Regions from separate parts of the Streptomyces sp. NPDC020379 genome, predicted to be linked through region 4. Evidence: riboswitches for the same ligand, from Rfam matches in the RefSeq annotation. Region 4 holds a riboswitch; each other region holds the start of a gene.
The links. A riboswitch is a leader RNA that binds a small molecule or an ion and turns the genes downstream of it on or off. The one in region 4 is predicted to bind cyclic di-AMP.
Positions count from the first base shown of each region.

Region 1: another riboswitch for cyclic di-AMP. It lies ahead of ACH427_RS27050 (M23 family metallopeptidase); the one in region 4 lies ahead of ACH427_RS12840 (peptidoglycan DD-metalloendopeptidase family protein).
Region 2: another riboswitch for cyclic di-AMP. It lies ahead of ACH427_RS16585 (transglycosylase family protein); the one in region 4 lies ahead of ACH427_RS12840 (peptidoglycan DD-metalloendopeptidase family protein).
Region 3: another riboswitch for cyclic di-AMP. It lies ahead of ACH427_RS28740 (C40 family peptidase); the one in region 4 lies ahead of ACH427_RS12840 (peptidoglycan DD-metalloendopeptidase family protein).

Region 1 covers NZ_JBIRVR010000025.1:27,929-31,580, reverse strand. Annotated here, with positions in the region: gene ACH427_RS27060 (M16 family metallopeptidase) at 1-254, shown strand, start outside; gene ACH427_RS27055 (M16 family metallopeptidase) at 290-1,657, shown strand; cyclic di-AMP (ydaO/yuaA leader) riboswitch at 1,918-2,073, shown strand; gene ACH427_RS27050 (M23 family metallopeptidase) at 2,087-2,890, shown strand; gene ACH427_RS27045 (GntR family transcriptional regulator) at 3,170-3,652, shown strand, end outside.
Region 2 covers NZ_JBIRVR010000011.1:91,826-95,477, forward strand. Annotated here, with positions in the region: gene ACH427_RS16580 (transglycosylase family protein) at 1-979, shown strand, start outside; cyclic di-AMP (ydaO/yuaA leader) riboswitch at 1,273-1,421, shown strand; gene ACH427_RS16585 (transglycosylase family protein) at 1,425-2,168, shown strand; gene eno (phosphopyruvate hydratase) at 2,627-3,652, shown strand, end outside.
Region 3 covers NZ_JBIRVR010000029.1:35,377-39,028, reverse strand. Annotated here, with positions in the region: gene ACH427_RS28750 (helix-turn-helix domain-containing protein) at 1-833, opposite strand, end outside; gene ACH427_RS28745 (ATP-binding protein) at 1,087-1,527, shown strand; gene ACH427_RS28740 (C40 family peptidase) at 1,610-2,080, opposite strand; cyclic di-AMP (ydaO/yuaA leader) riboswitch at 2,085-2,282, opposite strand; gene ACH427_RS28735 (urease subunit gamma) at 3,058-3,360, shown strand; gene ACH427_RS28730 (urease subunit beta) at 3,374-3,652, shown strand, end outside.
Region 4 covers NZ_JBIRVR010000008.1:25,278-28,929, forward strand. Annotated here, with positions in the region: gene ACH427_RS12835 (MFS transporter) at 1-714, opposite strand, end outside; gene ACH427_RS12840 (peptidoglycan DD-metalloendopeptidase family protein) at 1,005-2,279, opposite strand; cyclic di-AMP (ydaO/yuaA leader) riboswitch at 2,291-2,458, opposite strand; gene ACH427_RS12845 (DEAD/DEAH box helicase) at 3,464-3,652, opposite strand, start outside.

The DNA.
Region 1 (3,652 bases), on a different contig from region 4:
GCGAGTGGCTGGACCGGCTCGCCACGGTCAGCGGCCGCGCCGACGAACTGTGCCGTTTCGCCGTGCTGTTCGGCGACCCCCAGCTCGCCCTCACCGCCGTGGAGCGCGCCCTCGACATCACCCCGGAGGAGGTGCAGCGGGCCGCCAAGGCCAGGCTGCACCCCGACAACCGCGCGGTGCTGGTCTACGAGCCCACCGCCCCCGCCGAAGAGCACGCCGAGCACGACCTGAACGACGAGGAGACGGCCCAGTGAGCGACGCCGTGGCCACCGGCACCGCAGGACCTTCGATGACCTTCCACCCGCGGCCGCGGGCCGGCGAGGCGACCCCCTGGGCCTTCCCGGCCCCCGAGCGCGGCACCCTGCCCAACGGCCTGACCGTGCTGCGCTGCCACCGCCCCGGCCAGCAGATCGTGGCCGTCGAGATCAACCTCCTGGCGCCGCTGGACGCCGAGCCGGAGGGCCTCGACGGGGTCGCCACCATCATGGCCCGCGCCCTGTCGGAGGGCACCGACAAGCACACGGCCGAGGAGTTCACCGCCGAGCTGGAGCGCTGTGGCGCCACCCTCGACGCGCACGCCGACCACCCCGGCGTCCGGGTCTCCCTGGAGGTGCCCGCTTCCCGGCTCGCCAAGGCCCTCGCCCTGCTCGCGGACGCCCTGCGCGCCCCCGCGTTCCCCGACAGCGAGATCGAGCGGCTCGTCGGCAACCGCCTGGACGAGATCCCGCACGAGCTGGCCAACCCCGCCCGCCGTGCCGCCATGGCGCTCTCGAAGCACCTCTTCCCGGCCGAGGCGCGCATGTCGCGCCCCCGCCAGGGCACCGAGGAGACCGTCGCGCGCATCGACGCCGCCGCCGTGCGCGCCTTCTACGAGGCGCACGTCCGGCCCGCCACCACGACCGCCGTGGTCGTCGGCGACTTCACCGGCATCGATCTCGACGAGGCGCTCGGCGACTCCCTGGGCGCCTGGACAGGCTCCGTGGCGGAGCCCCGGCCGGTGCCGCCGATCACCGCGGACGACACCGGCCGCGTGGTCATCGTGGACCGCCCCGGCGCCGTCCAGACCCAGCTGCTGATCGGCCGGATCGGCGCCGACCGGCACGACCGCGTCTGGCCCGCCCAGGTGCTCGGCACGTACTGCCTCGGCGGCACCCTCACCTCGCGCCTGGACCGCGTCCTGCGCGAGGAGAAGGGCTACACCTACGGCGTGCGGTCCTTCGGCCAGGTGCTGCGCTCCTCCCCGGAGGGCACGGGCGCGGCCATGCTCGCCATCAGCGGCTCGGTCGACACGGCCTCCACCGGCCCCGCCCTGGACGACCTGTGGACGGTGCTGCGCACCCTCGCCGCCGAGGGCCTGACGGACGCCGAGCGGGACACCGCCGTGCAGAACCTGGTCGGTGTCGCGCCGCTGAAGTACGAGACCGCCGCGGCCGTCGCGGGCACCCTCGCCGACCAGGTCGAGCAGTATCTGCCGGACGACTTCCAGGCGCGGCTGTACGAGCGCCTCGCGCGGACCGGCACCGTGGAGGCGACGGCCGCCGTCGTCAACGCCTTCCCGGTCGACCGGCTCGTGACCGTCCTCGTCGGTGACGCCGCGGAGATCGAGGAGCCCGTCAGGGCGCTCGGGATCGGCGAGGTCACCGTCGTCAGCGGCTGACACCTGACGGCCGCTCACATCCGGCTCACCCCCGAGTCGCGTCCGGCGGCCGATGTCTGACGCCGGATGACATCAGCCACCCGGGAGGCGCGCGGGGCCCACGGGTCCCGCGCGCCTCCTTTATGTCCGATTTAGTGGAGTGGTTGCACATCTCCGCTGTGGCGTACGCCACAAATTAGGGCTTCTGTTTGCCGTTCGAAAGTGGCGGCGTCTAGCGTCAGGGCGGCTGCCCGTCAGATGTGAGTCGCATCCGCGGCCCCGGACAGTCATCGCCGAGTCCCCGTACGGCGCGAGCCAGGGGAGCCGGGGACCCACATGTCCCTGGGGTGAATCGGGCCCCTCTCCGGAGGGATCCGTAGGAGACCTTCCTGCTCCGAACCCGTCAGCTAACCCGGTAGGCGAGAAGGAAGGAAAGGATCAGCCGTACCCATGGCGTTCACTCGTCCCACCGGTAAGCACCGCCGTCCGAGCCGCGCCGTCCGCGCCGGGGCGAACGCGGCGGGCATAGCCACCCTCGCGGCCACCGGTGTCATGGCGGGATTCGCCGCTCCGGCACTCGCCGCCACCGACGACGCCCCGCGCGTCGAGGACACCGGCCTCACCCAGGCCATCGTCATCGGCGACGACACGGCCGACCGCGTCGGCGAGCAGGCCGAGATCCAGCGCAGCTCCGCGGACGAGACCGCCGCCCGCCTGCAGGCCGAGGCCGCCGCCAAGAAGCAGGCCGCCGAGGTCAAGCAGAAGGCCGACGAGGCCCAGCGCAAGCTGGACGCCGAGCGCAAGGAGCAGGAGCGCGCCGCCCGCGAGCAGGAGCGCAAGCGCCTCAACGCCTACGTCGCGCCGATCGACGGCTCCTACGTCTCCACCGCCTACAAGGCGTCCAGCGGCCTGTGGTCCTCCGGCAGCCACACCGGCATCGACTTCCACGCCGAGTCGGGCACCTCGGTGCACGCCGTGGGCGCGGGCACCATCGTCGAGGCGGGCTGGGGCGGCGCGTACGGCAACAACGTCGTCATCCAGCACAGCGACGGCACCTACACGCAGTACGGTCACCTGTCGTCCATCGACGTCAGCGTCGGCCAGACGGTCACCCCGGGCCAGCAGATCGGCCTCTCCGGCGCCACCGGCAACGTCACCGGCCCGCACCTGCACTTCGAGGCCCGTACCGGCCCCGCGTACGGCTCCGACATCGACCCGGTCGAGTACCTGCGCTCGCACGGCGTCAACGTCTGACGCACCACGCCCCCCGGCTTTCACCGCCGTATCGCCGAGTATCGCGGCGTTCCCCGTCACCAGGCCCCGGTCACCGACCGGGGCCTTCGTGTTGGCCAAAACATACCGATGACTTCACCGGCGCCATCGGAAATTCCCGGCGCCTGCAATAGAGTCGCCCGACAGGCGTCAATCGGCCGCGTTTCGCGGGGGTCAATGCGGAGGTTCACCCATGCGGGGCCGTACGTGAACGGCTATGACAACCCGGTGCCGGACAGCCGCGGAATTCCCACGCAGGCCGTGTGCACCGCGATCCGTGACGACATCGTCTCCGGCTTCTTCCCGCCCGGCAGCAGGCTCATCGAGGAACTGCTCGCCCGCCGCTACGGCGTCTCCCGCGTACCCGTGCGCGAAGCCCTGCGCACCCTCGCCTCCGAAGGCTTCGTGACCACCCGCCGCCACGCGGGCGCCTGCGTCGCCGAACCCACCGAGCACGAGGCCGCCGACCTGCTCGACGTCCGGGCCCTGCTGGAACCCCTGGGCGCCGCGCGCGCCGCGCAGCGCCGCACCGAGGCCCACCTCAAGGTGCTCCGCGGGCTGGTCAGACTCGGTCTGGAGCGCGCCCGGGCCGGCCGGACCGGCGAACTGCGGCCCCTGGACGACTGGTTCGACGAGACGCTCGCCCAGGCCACCGGCAGCCCCAGCCTCGCCGCGCTGCTCACCCAGCTGCGGCTCAAGATCGCCTGGGTGTACGTGGCGGAGCCGCCCCTGCGGCCGGTGCGC
Region 2 (3,652 bases), on a different contig from region 4:
CACCGGCGCCGGCGCCGCCGACGCCCCCACGTGGGACCGCGTCGCCCAGTGCGAGAGCGGCGGGACGTGGAGCACCAACTCCGGCAACGGCTCCTACGGCGGGCTGCAGATGACCCAGGAGCTGTGGGAGCGGTACGGCGGCCGCGCGTACGCCCCGCGCCCCGACCTCGCCAGCCGTCAGCAGCAGATCGCCGTCGCCGAGGAGGTCCTGAACGCCGGTGCGAGCACCTGGCAGGCGTGCGGCTCCGCCGCGGGCCTCACCAAGGACGGCAAGGCCCCGGAAGTGACGCCCGGCAGCACCAAGGCGCCGACGCGCGACGCACCCGCGCCTGGTGCACCGGAGCGCACTCCCTCCGCACCCGCGACGGGCGGCTCCGCGCCGTCGGACTCCACCGCTTCCCCGGCTGCCCCGGCCTCACCGTCCGCAAACCCGGACGCGACGCCGGACGCGAAGCCTTCCTCCGGGACCCCTTCGCCCTCCACGAGCGACAAGCCCGAGAGCGGCAAGCACCGCAAGGACCCGGGCAGCCCGACGACCGGCCCGACGACCGGGCCCACGGGCGACCCCACCCAAATCCCCACGTCGGGCGCGCCGTCCACGCGGAAGCCGGCCGACCCGTCCACCGGCACGCCGGGATCCGCGGACTCCGCGTCCCCGCACGCGCCGTCCACCGGCGGCCCGGCGGAAGGCTCCGGTCCGGACTCCGGTCCCGCTTCCGGTCCGGGCTCGGGCAAGCACCGTGCCGAGCCGCCGCGTTCGGACGACGAGGGCCGCGCCTCGCGCGGCGGCGAAGACGCCCGTACGGACAGGCCCGCCGCCGGGGATTACACGGTGCGGCCGGGTGACAACCTGTCAGTCATCGCGGAGGCCCACTCCGTTAACGGTGGGTGGCAATCGCTGTACCAGCGGAACGAGAAAGTTGTCGGTTCCGATCCCGATTTGATACTTCCTGGTCAGCGGCTTGAGGTCGGCAAATAGACCGACAGTTCGGGGGGAATGTCCGTTCCAGTCGAAAGTGAGACATGGGTCTCGTTGAACTTCCGCGGAACGGCCCCCTCCAAAACTTGGCACACCCGCTCCCACCTGCGGAAATGCCAGGTTTCTATGGGTAACAAGAGGCAACTGTGGCTGGAAAGAGGGGTTTGAACCCGTCGGCCCGGAGTGCTTACCGTCATGACCGCTCGCCAAAGCGAGCACCACGGTCGCCACGCCGAATCCTGCCGGCGACCGGCGGAGTCGTCGCGCAAGCGCCGTAGGCAGGAGCGGGGGAACCAAGGTAGGCGCCGGAACGAATCCACCGGTCGGTGACCGGAGGATCCGGGACGGCTTGGGGTGAAGCCGAGTGTGCTCGCACACGAGGCCGGGCGAACTCACAGCCCGAACCCGACAGCTCACCTCGTAGGCGTCGGTGAGGAAACGACTCATGTCCAAGGGCAAGCACCGTCGTCCGTCCAAGGCCGTCCGCATCGTCACGCTCGCCGGTGTCACCGGCGCCGCGGTCGCGGCCCCGCTGATGATCGCGACCTCCGCGAACGCCGCCTCCGTCTCCACCTGGGACAAGGTCGCCCAGTGCGAGTCCGGCGGTAACTGGTCCATCAACACCGGCAACGGTTACTACGGCGGCCTGCAGTTCTCGCAGTCCTCCTGGAACGCCGCCGGCGGCCAGAGCTACGCCGACCGAGCCGACCACGCCAGCAAGTCCCAGCAGATCGCCGTCGCCGAGAAGCTCCTCGCCATGCAGGGCCCGGGCGCCTGGGGCTGCGCCGTGTCCGGCATGACCCCCGGTGGCTCGGGTGCCGGCGCGGACACCTCCGGCTCGGAGAAGGCCGACCGCGGCACCTCCACGAAGTCGCACGCCGACCGCAGCGAGCGCCAGGCCGCGCCGAAGAAGACCACCCCGAAGCACGCCGCTCCGCAGGCGCAGAGCTCCGACGAGGACGAGTCCGAGGCCGCCCCGGCCCCGAAGCAGACCGCGCCGAAGCACGCCGCCCCGAAGCCCGTGCAGAAGGGTGACGGCGAGTACCAGGTCAAGGAAGGCGACACCCTCGGCAAGATCGCCGACGCCAACAAGGTCAAGGGCGGCTGGGAGAAGCTCTACGACCTGAACAAGGACGTCGTCGCCAACGCCGATCTGATCTTCCCGGGCCAGCAGCTGCACCTCAGCTGATCCGGTGGGTGCGGCGGTTCTCACCGCCGCACCCGATCGCTCACAGCGACACCGCCCCGCTCCGCCGCGAACCCCGAGCCGCGCTGGAGCGGGGCTTCGCCGTTCGCTCCCGGAACTGGGGGCAAGCCCCCAGACCCCCCTGCAACACGGCTTCGCCGCGTTGTCCTCAAGCGCCGGACGGGCTGAATGGCGCACTCAGATCAGCCAAAACCAGCCCGTCCGGCGCTTGAGGACGCGGCCGCAGGCCGCTCCCGCCGCAGGCGGCAACGGACCGCACCCAGAAGACCAGAAGCGAGCCGCAGGCTTCACCGTTCAGCGAAACATTGCCGCCATTCGCCCCGTGATCATCGCGTTTGTGCCATTTTTCGGTCCATGAGGCGTCCCGACGGCAGAGCGACCCCCCGCCGCCCGTTAGGCTCGTGCTCGCAGAACTCCAGACACACACGAAGGAGACCCTCGTGCCGTCCATCGACGTCGTCGTAGCTCGCGAGATCCTCGACTCGCGAGGCAACCCCACGGTCGAGGTCGAGGTCGGCCTCGACGACGGCTCCACGGGCCGTGCCGCCGTGCCGTCCGGTGCCTCGACCGGTGCCTTCGAGGCCATCGAGCTCCGTGACGGTGACAAGAACCGTTACCTCGGCAAGGGCGTCGAGAAGGCCGTGCTGGCCGTCATCGAGCAGATCGGCCCGGAGCTCGTCGGCTACGACGCCACCGAGCAGCGCCTGATCGACCAGGCGATGTTCGACCTGGACGCCACCGACAACAAGGGCTCGCTCGGCGCCAACGCCATCCTCGGCGTCTCCCTCGCCGTCGCGCACGCCGCGTCCGAGGCATCCGACCTGCCGCTCTTCCGCTACCTGGGCGGCCCGAACGCGCACCTGCTGCCCGTTCCGATGATGAACATCCTCAACGGTGGGTCGCACGCCGACTCCAACGTGGACATCCAGGAGTTCATGATCGCCCCGATCGGCGCGGAGTCCTTCTCCGAGGCCCTGCGCTGGGGCGCCGAGGTCTACCACACCCTCAAGGCCGTGCTGAAGGCCAAGGGCCTGTCCACCGGCCTCGGCGACGAGGGCGGCTTCGCCCCGAACCTGGGCTCCAACCGCGAGGCCCTCGACCTCATCCTCGAGGCCGTCAAGCAGGCCGGCTACACCCCCGGCCAGGACATCGCGCTCGCGCTGGACGTCGCCGCCTCCGAGTTCTACAAGGACGGCTCGTACCACTTCGAGGGCAAGTCCCGCTCGGCCTCCGAGATGACGGACTACTACGCCGAGCTCGTCGCCGCGTACCCGCTGGTCTCCATCGAGGACCCGCTGTTCGAGGACGACTGGGACGGCTGGAAGACCCTCACCGAGCGCCTCGGCGACAAGGTGCAGATCGTCGGCGACGACCTGTTCGTCACCAACCCCGAGCGCCTCGGCCGCGGCATCGAGGAGGGCGCCGCCAACGCCCTGCTGGTCAAGGTCAACCAGATCGGTTCGCTG
Region 3 (3,652 bases), on a different contig from region 4:
GAGTTCTCGTGCGAGAGGGCGTGCGCCCGCAGCGTGGTGAATGCCTCGGCGTACGCCCGGAGGTCTTCTTTCCGCTCGAGGTAGAGGCTACTCGTCAAATGGTCGAGAACAACCACGTCCAGATCAGCAATGCGCGGAAATGAGAAAATAACAAAAGGTCCGGTGATGCCAATATGGCAGCTCCTGGAGAACGGCAGTACATGCAGCCGCACATGACGCTGTGCACCCGTTTCCACCAGGTGTCGCAGTTGCCCGGCCATGACCTCCCGCCCGCCCACCTCGTGGCGGAGCACCGCCTCGTCCAGCACGGCGCACAGCTCCAGCGGGCTGTCGCCGCCCAGCACCGACTGCCGTGCCATGCGCACCCGCACCAGCTTCTCCACCTGCTCCGGCGGCGGGTCGTTGAGCGCCGCACGGGTCACCGCGCGGGCATAGGCGGGAGTCTGGAGGAGGCCCGGCACGACCGTCGTCTCCAGGGTGCGTAACCGCGACGCCTCCGATTCCAGGCTGATGAAGTCGAGATACGCCGGGGGCAGCAGATTGCGGTAGGCGTACCACCAGCCCCGGCGGGCACCCTCCGCATCGGCGGTGCCAGCGCCGCACAGCGCTCCCAGCAGCGCGCGCAGTTCGGGGTCCGACACCCCGTACGCGTCCAGCAGCAGCGCGACGTCCGAGGACTTCACGCCACTGCTGCCGGTCTCGATGCGGCTGACCTTCGACTGGTGCCAGCCCACCGCGTGTGCGGCCTCCAGGCTGGTCAGTCCGGCGAGTTCGCGCTGGCGGCGCAGCTCGCCGCCGAGTTTGCGGCGGCGCACCGCGGGTCCGTTTCGCATAGCCCTGCCTCCGCCTGTGATGAACCCCGTGATGAACGTGGTGTTTCTCGTCAATAGACCAGTGTGCCGTCGGAATCCGGTCTCTCGTCGTAGAGTTCACCGCTTCGAGCGACAGATATATGCAGATGCTGGAGGATCGCCCGCATCACCCCCATTTCCGGTGGCAGGCTGTCGCGCAGAGCCGTCCGGAAGTGCTCTCGACTTCACGACGCATTGCGTCGGAGTCCGCTCCCGGCGGGAAAGGGACAGCGCCATGGCAGATCACCAAGAAGCCACCGTCACCCTGCCGAGCGCCCCCGCCTCGGTCTCCACCGCGCGCCGCTATGTGGCCGGCGTGCTCGCGGACTGGGGGCTGCCGGGTGGCACGGACGCCGCCGAGACCGTGCGGCTGATCGTCTCCGAGCTCGCCACCAACGCCGTGCAGCACACCCGCGGCCAGTCGCCCACCTTCACCGTCGAGGTCCGGCTCGACCTCGACCGGCAGTTGCGGATCGGGGTCACCGACAGCCACCCGTGCCTCCCCCGCAGACTGCCCGCCGCCGTACAGCAGGACAACGGGCGGGGCCTGGTCATCATCCGCTGCCTCACCGCGGAGCGCGGGGGAAGGGTCTTCTTCACCCCGAACCCGGACGGCGGCAAGACCGTATGGATCTCGCTGCCCTGGACCGTGCCCGCCCTCAGCGCCGAACGGTGAGGGCGGGACCGGGGCCCCGCACGGCGTGCGGGGCCCCGGTGCGGCATCGCGGCCGCCTCCTGCCGCTGTGTGTGCCGACGGGTCAGTTCACCCGGCCGTAGCGGACGTTGTTCGTCCAGATCCGCTCCAGGCGGACCACCGCTCCGGTCTTGGGCGCGTGCCAGATCCTGCCGCCGCCCGCGTATATCCCCACGTGGTAGATGCCCTGGCCGGAGACGAAGAACACCAGGTCACCGGCTTCGCGGGCGGAGCGGGAGATATGGGTGGTCCGGTTGTACTGCTCGGCGGCGGTGCGGGGCAGGGTCTTCCCGGCCCGCTTGAAGGAGTAGAGGGTCAGGCCCGAGCAGTCGAAGCGGTAAGGGCCGGTCGCGCCCCACTGATAGGGGGAACCCTGTTTCGAGGCCGCGATGTGCAGTGCGTCGGTGGCGACGGTCGATGCCTCGGCTCCCGTCGCGCCGCCCGGCACCAGCACCGTGGCGCCGACGGCGGCGAGCGTGAGCGCGGAGGCCGCGCCGGCCCTGGACATCATTGACGGACGTTTGTGCGCGCCCATGTGCCAACCCTTCGTCAGCCGCCTGTGAAGGATGACCTGTCGGGTTCGGGCAGGCGAAGATGCCCGGCCGTGTCAACGGCTTCACCCCAAGGGCCGACCGCACTACTCTTGGTCGTCCCACCGTGCTCGGGTCCTCCATCCCCACCGGTGCGTTCGTTCGACCCGGCATCCAGGCAGCGGCGGGGTTCGGCGTCCGCCTGGACCGCCCCGCCGGGATGGCGGGGTCTTGTCGTCGACCGGATCTTGGCGCAGCCCAGGTACGGATTCCGAGTGGAACCAGAGGTATGTGAGGCTGCTCACTCCCGGGCAATTCCGCTGGACACGGCGGGGATTGTCCGTTTCGGCGAAGCCCTGTTGAGCCCCTGGCCTGGGGGCCCGCGGCACCGCTCCGGCGCGGCGTGCGTGCCCGGTTGACATCGATCACCGCGCGTCGTCTACGACGCCGTCCGGCGTCTGGGGGAGCAGTGTTTATTCACCCGCCGACCCGTGATGCACGGGCGCGGGCGGGAGCGTGAGCGGGACCGCGCCCCGGACGCGCCGACGCGCCCCGGGCCGGACCGGCAACGGGCGTGCCAGGCGGCTCCCGGGCAACTCCCGCCCACCGCCCTCGAACGCGGCTGCGAGGGCTTCGCCGGGCCCGGCGCGGGCGACGCGCGCGGTCTGCGGCGCCCGTAGCCCGTCGTACGTGTCATGCGGGTGGAGCGGAGTGATCCGGCCCAGAAGATCCAGTAGTTGCAGACGGCAGCGGCATGAAGGCCCCGCCCGGATCACCGGTTTCGTCCCCCTGGCCCCTCCGGCCTCCTGTGACACCTCTGGCCATGGATGCGCAAAGAGTCAGTTAACACGTGGGAAAAGCTTCCGCTCTAATCTGCAATCCCTGGTCGTCCGATGAAGAACCCCAGGTCAAAGGTGTGTAGAACTCTTGTGTGCCCCCGTTGGGTTCGCTGGGGGTACCGGTTCGTCAGTGAGGTGGACGCATGCAACTCTCCCCGCATGAGCAGGAACGCCTGCTTCTCCATGTGGCCGCCGACGTAGCCGAGAAGCGCCGGGCCCGTGGGGTGCTCCTCAACCACCCCGAGGCGGTGGCCCTGATCACCGTGCACGTCCTCGAAGGCGCCCGCGACGGCCGGACCGTCGCCGAGCTCATGTCCTCCGGGCGCAAGGTGCTCAGCCGCGCCGAGGTGATGAGCGGCATACCCGAGATGATCCACGAGGTCCAGGTGGAGGCCACCTTCCCGGACGGCACCAAGCTCGTCACCGTGCACGAGCCCATCGGCTGAAGGGAAGACCGCCATGATTCCCGGAGAGATCCTGCTCGCCGCCGACCCCGTACCCCTCAACCAGGGGCTCCACCGCACCCGGCTCACCGTGCTCAACGCCGCCGACCGGCCCGTGCAGGTCGGCTCGCACTACCACTTCGCCGAGGCCAACCCGGGCCTCGACTTCGACCGCGCCGCCGCCCGCGGCAAGCGGCTCGACATCGCCGCGGGCACCGCCGTGCGCTTCGAGCCCGGCATCCCCGTCGAGGTCGGCCTGGTGCCGATCGCCGGCAAGCGCATCGTCGAGGGACTG
Region 4 (3,652 bases):
CCGGAAGGTGATCGCGGACCGCTGGTGAATGGTGATCTCACCTTCGGCGGGCGGCAGCTCGCGCCCCTTCTCCGCCGCGACGCGTTCCTCGATCGAGGTCACGAGTTCCTCGGCCTCGTCCCCTCGGCCGTGGATGAACAGCCAGCGCGGACTTTCCGGCACATGCCGCCGTACGAGCAGGATGACCAGGCCCAGGACCACCCCCAGCGCGAATGTCAGCCGCCACCCCACGTCCATCGGGAAGACGGCCGTGTCGAGCATCAGGATCGACAGCAGGGAACCGCCGACCGCGCCGATCCAGAAGCTGCCGTTGATGATGAGGTCGACCCGGCCGCGGTAGGCCGCGGGGATCAGCTCGTCGATGGCGGAATTGATGGCCGCGTACTCGCCTCCGATGCCGAATCCGGTCAGGAAGCGGAAGGCGAAGAACCACCAGGAGGAGAACGACAGGGCGGTCATCGCCGTCGCGGCCAGATAGACGGCGAGGGTGACGATGAACAGCTTCTTGCGGCCGAACCGGTCGGTGAGGCGGCCGAAGAAGAGCGCACCGGAGCACGCCCCCGCCACATAGAGGGCCGCGGCCAGGCCCGTGACCTCGCCCGACGTGACCGGCAGGCCGCTGCCCCGCTCGGAGAGGCGGCCGGCGATGTTGCCGACGACCGTGACCTCCAGGCCGTCCAGGATCCAGACCGTGCCGAGGCCGATCACCACCATCCAGTGCCAGCGGGACCAGGGGAGGCGGTCCAGACGGGCCGGTACGGAGGTGGTGATCGCGGCTGTCACAGCATCCGGGTGCCCTTGTTCGCGGCGGCTATGCGTGACGGCGGGTGGTTTGGCCACTGTCCCCGGGCTCCGGCGGCACCGGACCGGGGTCCGGTGCCGCCGTACGGGCTCGATCTCGGGCACCCGGGGCATGCGGCGGCCCTGGTCCCGTCCTCAAACGCCGGACGGGCCGGGAATCGCACACCCCAGCCCGTCCGTTCCCGCGCTCGCCGTCACCAGGGCTACGGCTCCAGGCCGCGCTCGCGCAGCCAGGGCAGCGGGTCGACCGGGGCCCCGCCGTCCGGGCGGATCTCCAGGTGGAGGTGCGGGCCGGTGACATTGCCGGTGGCGCCCACGCGGCCGATCACGTCGCCGCTGTTCACCTTGCCCGAGGTGACCACCATCGACGACAGGTGGCAGAACCAGACCTCCGTACCGTCGTCCAGCTTCAGCACGATGCGGTAGCCGTACGCGCCCGCCCACCCGGCGTGGGTGATCGTGCCGCTGCCGATCGCCTTGACGGGCGTGCCGGTCGGGGCGGCGAAGTCCTCGCCGGTGTGGTTCGCGGACCACATGTTGCCCGCCTGGCCGAAGCCGGCGGTCAGGGTGTACGAGCCGACGGGGAGGGTGTACGCGCCCGGGCTGTGCGCCGCGGGCGTGCGGGGCCCGGGGTCGGTGGGGTCGGCGGCGGCGTCCTCCGCGGCCGCCGGGCGGGCCTCGGCACGCGCCGCCTCGGCCTGCTCGGCCTCGGCCGCCTTCGCCGCCCTGTCCGCCTCGGCCGCTTCCGCCGCCTTCTTGGCCGCCGCCTCGGCCGCCTCGCGCTGTGCCGCCTCGCGCGTCCGGTCGTCGGCGGAGTTCTGCTGGTGCTCGGCCTGCTGGAGGATGCGGGCACGCAGGGCCTCGCCCGCGTTCGTGGTGCCCTGGGCCGCTTCCTCGGTGCTCAGGCCGGCCTGGGTGAGCGGCTGCTCGGCAGCGGGCGCGGCGGGCGCGGCCTGTTCCTCGTGCGTCTGACCGCCGCCGAGGAGGGAGCCGGCCAGGTCGGGTACCGATATCGGCGCCGCCGGGCGGTCCTGCGCACTCGCCATGCCGCCCGCGCCGACCGCCGCGATGACACCGACGCCGAGGACGGCGCCGCTGCGGGCCATCGTGCCGCCGCGCTGCTTGGCGACGCGGTGCCGGCCGCCGCTCCCGCCACGGGCCGGTACGGGGGCGGGGTGCGCGGCCTCGCCGACGACCGGCTCCGGCGCCGCCGGCTCAGGCACTGCCCAGTGCGGGACAGTCGGCTGGGGCGCTGCCGATCGCTGTGCGACCGGCTGAGGGGGCATCGGCTGAGAATCAGTGGTGAAGCCCCGCGCGGGAGTCGCGATCGCCGGGGTGCCGCTTCCCATGGCCGCCGTCTGCGGCGAGGGCGTCGCCATATGGGCGGTCATATACGCGGGCACGATCGGAAGTTCGGGTACGTAAGGCTCGTTCGACCCGTGCAGAGTGGGGTCGAGGGCAGGCTCGTTGAACGCCACGGGGGCGCACTCCTTTCCTTCCTTCTCGCCTACCGGGTTAGCTGTCGGGTTCGGAGCAGGAAGGTCTCCTACGAGCCGGGTGCGGCCCGATTCACCCCAGGGCGGGTGGTTCCCCGGTTCCCAGATGCTGCTGGTGTATCAGGTCTTGCTGTGCCCGCGGGATTCGGCGAAGGCGCACGGCGCCGCCTCTTGCGGCGGTGATGAGGACCGCACGTCGTTATCGAACGTTAATAGACAGACCGCGTGGTTTCCAAGCCGAAAGGCTGAATCGACCGGCTCCTTGGTCAGGACTTGGCGAGGAGACCGACTTCTTAATGTGGTCCTTATTCCGACGGAATGCGGAACGATCAAGATCCACTACTGCGCGTGCGGGCGGATTTCGGTGCCGCGTGCTCTCGGTACGCCGGTCGACGGCCGTACGCGCAGTCGGCCGTGCCGCAGCGGGCGTACCGGAAACGCCGGCGGCCCGGCGGGGGCGTTCGTCGCCGGGCCGGGCCGGGTCGCGAGCAGGGCCTTGTCGCCTGTGGTGCGGCTGTCCGCGCCCGAATGCCGGGTGTGTCGTTGACGAGGGTGTCCAGCGGCGCGTCAGGGCTTTGGAACTGCCGGCGTGTCAGACGCGCCCGCGGGTCGCAGAACACGCCAGGGGGCGCGTGCCCAGCCCCAGCGTGCGGGGCGGTCGGCCTGCGGCGCTTGTTCCCCTGCCCGCCCCTTCCCGGCTGCGTCTGATGTGCGGCTCCGCCGCGTGGGGGGGGGCGCTGCCCCAGACCGCGCAACACGCTTCGCGCGTCCTCAATCTCCCCCAGCTAACGCTGGGAGGTGCCCCCAACGGGCTGAATGCGAACCCTGAAGCGGACACGTCCCGCACTCGCCCTCCGGCGGGAGGGGGTGGGGCTGGAGGGTGGGGTTCTGGAACGCGGTGCGACATCACGGCACTCAATCCGCAAGACCCGCACCGCACCGCGTTCCAGGTCCCCAGCCCGGAAGACCCACCCCCGGCACCCACCACAAACCAGCCCGGCCGGCGCTTGAGGCCACCCCACCGAAAGCACAACGGACCCGCAGAAGACAACGGCGAACCCCACAACCAAGCCCGGCAAGGCGCCCCGCCGCAAGCGGCAACGCACCCGCACAAGGCAACGCCGAGCCCCCCGCAACCGGTCAGAGCAACCGGTCAGAGCAACCGGTCAGACCTTCGGCGCCCGCCGAGAGCCCCCGCCCCCACCGCCACGGCGAACCGCGTTGCCCGGACGCGTACCACCCGAACGGCGGGACGCCCCGCCGCCCTGGCCCTGCCCCGTGCCGCTGCCGAAGCCGCGGTAGCCGCCGCCACCGTTGCCGGCGTTCGGCTCCGTACGCGTACGGCTGCGGCCGGA